2 linked regions of the Phreatobacter oligotrophus genome follow. The protein of the gene in region 2 binds, or shares a complex with, the protein of the main gene of each other region. Links are inferred from orthologs where the notes say so. Each region holds a gene or a part of one and is shown on either strand. Other genes may lie near its edges.

What was found.
Region 1: the proteins of C8P69_RS02010 (region 2) and dnaG are in contact, whole or in part, in a crystal structure (PDB 2R6A), measured with the Geobacillus stearothermophilus proteins. The link is inferred for Phreatobacter oligotrophus from one-to-one orthologs. Residues at the interface, in WP_033016901.1 of Geobacillus stearothermophilus: Ser13, Glu15, Ala16, Gln18, Glu91, Leu92, Asp94, Ala95, Val96, Pro97, Thr98, Ala99, Ala100, Asn101, Tyr104, Tyr105, Ile108; in WP_049624496.1 of Geobacillus stearothermophilus: Lys456, Leu457, Leu458, Pro459, Ala460, Asn463, Ala464, Leu467, Leu535, Leu536, Ile537, Ala538, Gln544, Glu545, Asp548, Tyr549, His552.

The regions. Positions count from the first base shown.
Region 1 is NZ_PZZL01000006.1:113,496-116,441, forward strand. It holds dnaG (DNA primase), read right to left. Parts: upstream 2,467-2,946; coding sequence 535-2,466; downstream 1-534. Other genes in the region: rpoD (RNA polymerase sigma factor RpoD), read right to left, coding at 1-313; C8P69_RS14995 (ABC transporter substrate-binding protein), read right to left, coding at 2,558-2,946. UniProt on the Escherichia coli protein: RNA polymerase that catalyzes the synthesis of short RNA molecules used as primers for DNA polymerase during DNA replication.
Region 2 is NZ_PZZL01000001.1:412,137-415,485, reverse strand. The notes cover bases 268-3,107. They hold C8P69_RS02010 (replicative DNA helicase), read left to right. Parts: upstream 268-860; coding sequence 861-2,354; downstream 2,355-3,107. Other genes in these bases: alr (alanine racemase), read left to right, coding at 2,359-3,107; C8P69_RS02015 (outer membrane protein), read right to left, coding at 268-518. Outside these bases: more of C8P69_RS02015, read right to left, coding at 1-267; more of alr, read left to right, coding at 3,108-3,349. UniProt on the Escherichia coli protein: The main replicative DNA helicase, it participates in initiation and elongation during chromosome replication. Travels ahead of the DNA replisome, separating dsDNA into templates for DNA synthesis.

The sequences.
Region 1 (2,946 bases), on a different replicon or contig from region 2:
CCTCCTGCAGCTCGCCATCGGGCTCGTCGGCCTCCGGCTGCTCGTCGCCCTCGCCATCCTCGGCCGCATCGTCATTGTCGACGACGTTGATGCCCATCTCGGAGAGCATCGCGTTCATGTCCTCGATCTGGTCCGAGGTGAACGAGGCCGCGGGCATGACCGCATTGATTTCGTCGATGGTGACATAGCCGCGCTTTTTGGCGCGCTTGATCATCGCCCGAACGCCGGCATCGGAGAGGTCCAGGAGCGGGCCATCCGGGCCTTCCGTCTCCTGATCCGCGCCTTCCGGTTTCTCGGTTGCCTTGGTCGCCATCTACACCCGTCCTCGCTCACGCGCCGCAAGCGGCCCGTCCGGCACCGATGGAGGGCAACCGCCCGCCTCAACGCCAAAAGAGGGGCTGCGCTCGCTCACCGGCGCGCCCCTCGTCAAACCCGCCTGACCCGCCCTAAGGCCTTCGTCCTTAAGACCTGGTGAACCATGACCGGACGCCTCGTTGCCGTTGCGTGGGCCAGCCCCCCGTGACACCGAGCGCATCAGACGCTCCGACCCCCCCGACCGGATTGGGCACCGAACCCCTCGACGAGGGCTTCCGTTCCCGCCAGCTCTGACTCCCGCCGCTTCGCGTCGAGGAGCCATTGCTCGTTGGCTTCCGTCGGATCGTCGCCGAAGGCACGTTCGGCATCCCGGATTTCCTTAATTAGCGCTTGCTTCTTGCGATGCAAGGCCATCAGCTGGCCGAATGTCACCTCTGCGTCGCTTTTTGCGGCGCCCGGCATGGCGCCCCAGACCGCGCCGAGCGAAACGGTGGCGCGCAACTGGTCGACCAGCGGCCCATGCCCGGCGGCAATGAGCGCCTGGCCGAAGGTCTCGGGCTCGCCTTCCATCCCCTGCGCATGGATCTCCAGCAGCGCCACTTTCAGCGCCTCCGCCTGCGGATGGCGCAGGTCGAGACCGGCAATCTCCTCCTCCTGGCCATCGATGAGCCAGGGATGGTTGAGAAGCGCGGTCAGGATCAGCGCCTCGCGCATGGGGAGCGCGGCGCGCGGGCCGCGCACCAGGGCGCTCGCCGCCAGCGATGGCGAGGGCCGGTGGTCCGGCACGCCATAGGGGGAGAAGCCCCGGCCGCCAAAGCCGCCGCCGCCCTGCCCCTGGCGCCCCGGCTGTCCCGGCGGACCCTGCCGCCTCGCCCTCTGCATTGGCCGGAAAAGGTCCGACAATCGCCCGAAGACGTCGTCGCGATAGTGCCGGCGGACATTCTCGTCGCCGATCGTCGCTACCACCTGCCCGAGCCGGGCCTCCAGCGCCGCGCGCTTTTCCGGCGTACCGAAGACGCCCGCCTCGGTCTCGCGCTGCCACAGCATGGCGGCGAGCGGCTGGGCCTGGGCCAGCACCGCATCCATGGCCTCGCGCCCGGAAGAGCGGATGAGGTCGTCGGGATCCTGCCCCTCGGGCAGCGCGGCGAAGAGCAGGCTCCGGCCGGGTTTCAGCAGCGGCAGGGCGATGTCGATGGCCCGGTAGGCGGCGCGCCGGCCGGCCTTGTCACCGTCGAAGAGCAGGACCGGCTCCGGGGCCATCTTCCACAGGAGGTCGAGCTGGCCCTCGGTCAGGGCCGTGCCGAGCGGCGCCACCGTCTCGCCGAAGCCCGCCATGACCATGGCGATGACGTCGACATAGCCCTCCACCGCGATGATGCGGTTCGTGCGGTGGGCGACCTCGCGGGCGCCATGGGCATTGTAGAGGAGCGAGCCCTTGTGGAAGAGGTCCGTCTCCGGCGAATTCAGGTACTTGGCCGGCACGTCCTTTTCGAGGGCGCGGCCGCCGAAGGCCACCACCCGCCCGCGCAGGTCGGTGATCGGGAACATGACGCGGTCGCGGAACCGGTCATAGGGCACGGGAATGTCGTCGCCATGCACCAGCAGGCCGGCGGCGATCATGTCGGGGACCGAGACGCCCTTGGAGCCGAGGAACTCCTTCAGCCCGAAGCGCTCGCCCGGCGCGTAGCCGAGGCGGAACTTGAGCTGTGTCGGTGCGCCGAGGTCACGCCCCGCGAGATAGCCGCGGGCCTTGGCGCCGACCCGGTCCTGGAGCTTCGCCTCGAAATACTTCGCCGCGAGCTCCATGACGTCGTAGAGGGTGCGCGCCTTCTCGGCCCGCTGCACCTCCTCGGCGGAGACCTTCGGCACGGCAAGGCCCGCATCGGCCGCCAGCCGCTCCACCGCCTCGGGGAACGACACGCCTTCCGTCTCCATCAGGAAGCGGAACTGGTCGCCGTGCTTGCCGGAGGAGAAGCAGTGATAGAAGCCCTTCTGGTCATTGACGTAGAAGGACGGCGTCTTCTCGGCGTTGAAGGGCGACAGGCCCCGCCATTCCCGCCCTTGCTTCTTCAGCTTGACGCGCCGGCCCACCACCTCCGACACGGGGAGGCGCTGGCGGATCTCGTCGAGGAACGAGGGGGGAAAGCGCATGGCGGAGACATAGCACCAGTTCGCAATCCTTCGCAGGATTGCGTGAGGCTCGGGCTCCTACCACAGCGGCCTGTGGACAACCGGACCGGTCTCAGGCCCGCCTGACGTTCCAGAACACCGGATTGCCGTTGAGCACGCCGGTGAGGTTGCTGCGATAGGCGGTCGGGAAGAACCGCTGCCCCAGCGGGATATAGGGCACCTCCTGGAAGGCGAGCTCCTGCATCTGCCGGGCGAGCGCCACCTGCGCCGCGGCCGAGGGCGCACGGAACCAGTCCTCGCGCATCTGCTCCAGCGCAGGGATCGTCGGCCAGCCCGGGGCGGCGTTGCGGCCATGGGCGCGCAGGAAGGCGTGGCCGGCGGGCGTGAACTGGTCGGTGCCGCTCCAGAACGTGTGGAAGACGTTCCAGCCGCCCTGCTCCACCGGCTCGGTCTTGGCGCGGCGCTGGACCAGCGTGCCCCAGTCCGAGATCTGGTAGTCGA
Region 2 (3,349 bases):
AGCACGTAGAACATCGACTTGTGGTGGACCCAGCCGGCGCGGCCGACGAGCGAGCCCTGCCAGTTCATGCCGATGCGCTGCTGGTAGACGTTGCCGCCGACGCCGCCGACGGTGAACACCGGCTCGCCGTTGTACCAGGGCGAGTTGATCTTCGCCATCGGGCCGTCAAAGGAGAACTCGGCGCCAAGGACGAAATTGCCGAACAGGCGCTGGATGCCGAGATGAAGACCGTAGTTCATCCGGGCGTTCATGTAATCGTACTGGTAGTCCCAGACCTGGCGGCCGGCGCCGTTGTCACGGGTGGTGCCGGTGGCGTCGCTGTGGAAACCGCTGTTGTGGACGAACTGCGCGCCGACATGGCCGCCGATATAGACACCGCTCCACTTGTCGACGTGATAGTCGGGAGCAACGACCTCCGAGCCACGCAGGGGAGGCGGGCCCAGGTCCGCAGCCCCGGCCATGCCGGTCGTCAGGAGAACCGCGGCAGCGGCCATGGGTATTGCAACACGCTTGAACATGGGAGCGCCCCTTGGAAATGATCGATTCACCGCACTTGCGGATGGGGCTAGGGATCGCATGTTAATCTTAACAGCAGGTTTCCGCAGCGACTGAAGTAAACCAGCGGTTGTCGACTTCTTCTCGACTGGTTCTGCTTTGTGAGGACTGTGGCAGACCGGCCACATGGCGGCGACCGAGGACCCCGCCAGCGCGACGGGCGAGTCAAGCGGAGATCGCGCCGGACGACCTGCTGCCATGGGATTGGTGTGGACAGCGGGACCTTGTCATCATGGCCCGTGATGATTCCCGCCACGGCTGCTAGCCATGGGACACCCCAAGGCCGCGACCGCAAAGAAGCTCCCATGTCCGCCCTGCCCGCCCTGAAGCCCGTCGCATCGAACGACCTGCCGTTCCGCCAGGCCCCGCACAACATCGAGGCCGAGCAGGCCCTGCTGGGCGCCATCCTCGTGAACAACGAGGCCTTCTACCGCGTCTCCGATTTCCTCGAGGCGAAGCATTACTTCGACCCGCTGCACCAGAAGATCCACGAGATCGCGGCCCAGCTCATCCGCGCCGGCAAGATCGCGACGCCGGTGACGCTCAAGACCTTCCTCAACGACCCGACCATCGATGTGGGCGGCATGACGGTGGCGCAATATCTCGCCCGGCTCGCGGCCGAGGCGACCACCATCATCAATGCCGAGGATTACGGCCGCACCATCTACGACCTTGCCATCCGCCGGAACCTCATCGTCATCGGCGAGGGCATGGTCAACGTCGCCTATGACGCGCCGGTGGACATGCCGCCCCGTGCCCAGATCGAGGATGCCGAGAAGAGCCTCTTCGAGCTGGCCGAGACCGGCCGCTACGATGGCGGGTTCCGCCGCTTCACCGATGCCATGGCGCGCGCCCTCGACATGGCGGCGGCGGCCTATCAGCGCGACGGCAAGCTGTCGGGCATCTCGACGGGCCTGCGCGATCTCGACCAGCGCCTCGGCGGCCTGCAGCACTCCGACCTCATCATCCTCGCCGGCCGCCCCGGCATGGGCAAGACGTCGCTGGCCACCAACATCGCCTTCAACGTCGCCAAGGCCTATCGCTTCGAGGTGGAGCCGGACGGCAGCCACAAGACCACCAATGGCGGCATTGTCGGGTTCTTCTCGCTCGAAATGAGCGCCGATCAGCTCGCCACCCGTATCGTCGCCGAGCAGGCGGAGATCCCCTCCTACAAGATCCGTCGCGGCGACCTGCGCGAGGACGAGTTCTACAAGCTCACCCAGGCCGCCCAGGAGATCCAGGCGCTGCCGCTCTACATCGACGATACCGGCGGCCTGTCGATCGTCCAGCTCGCCGCCCGCGCCCGCAGGCTGAAGCGCCAGCGCGGCCTCGACTTCATGGTGGTCGACTATCTCCAGCTGCTGTCGGGCGGTGCGCGCAAGGGCGAGAACCGCGTGCAGGAGCTCACCGAGATCACCACCGGCCTCAAGGCCCTGGCCAAGGAGCTGAACGTGCCGATCATGGCGCTGTCCCAGCTCTCCCGTCAGGTGGAAAACCGCGACGACAAGCGGCCCCAGCTCTCCGACCTTCGCGAATCCGGCTCCATCGAGCAGGACGCCGACGCCGTCATGTTCGTGTTCCGCGAGGAATACTACCTCAAGAACAAGGAGCCGAAGCCCGGCACCGAGGAGCACCTGAAGTGGCAGACCGACATGGCGCAGGTCCATGGCCGCGCCGAGGTCATCATCGGCAAGCAGCGCCACGGCCCGACCGGCACGGTCATGCTGCAGTTCGAGGATTCGGTGACGCGCTTCTCCGATCTCGCCGAGGGCGATGCCCTGCCCGAGCGCTTCGAGTGAGCCGATGAGCATTCCCGTCAGCGAGGCCGGTGCGGTTCTCACCATCGACCTCGGCGCCCTCGCCCGGAACTGGCAGGCGCTGGCTGCCCTCGGCCCCGGCGCGGAATGCGGCGCGGTGGTGAAGGCCGACGCCTATGGGCTCGGCATCGAGCAGGCCGGGCCGGCGCTGGCGAAGGCCGGCTGCCGCACCTTCTTTGTGGCGCATCTGTCGGAGGCGCGCCGGCTGCGGGCGGCGGTGCCTTCAGCGACCATCTACGTGCTGAACGGCCTGTTCGGCGAGGCGCTGGAGACCTATGCGGCGCTGGACATCCGGCCTGTGCTCGGCAGCCGCGAGGATGTCGAGCGCTTCGCCGCCTTCTGCGAGACCATCGGCCGGCGCCTGCCGGCCGCCGTGCATGTCGATACGGGCATGAACCGGCTTGGCCTCGACCTTGCCGAGGCCGCCCTGCTCGCCGAACCGGGGACGGCCGCCCTCGCCTTCGAGCCGGCATTGCTGATGAGCCATTTCGCCTGTGCGGACGAACCGGGCCATCCGCTCACCACCCGCCAGATCGACCGCTTTGCACAGATGCGCGGGCTCTTTCCGGGCGTGCCCGGATCGCTGGCCAACTCGGCCGGCTGCACCCTCGCGTCCGCGCGCCATGACCTGCTCCGCCCGGGCGTGGCGCTCTATGGCGCGCGCTTCGTCGCCGGCCGCGAGCCGCTGGAACCGGTCGTCCGTCTCGAGGCGCCGATCGTCCAGGTGCGCGGCGTGCGCGCCGGCGACACGGTCGGCTATGGCGCCGCCTGGACCGCGCCGCGCCCGAGCCGCATCGCCGTGCTGTCGGTCGGCTATGCCGACGGCTATCTGCGGCAGGCCGGCTCGACCGACCGCAAGACCGGCGCCCCCGTCCGCGTGAACGGCGTGATCTGCCCCCTCGCTGGCCGCGTCTCCATGGACCTGATCGCGGTGGACGTGACCAATGCGGGCGCCGTCGAGGCCGGCGGCATGGCCA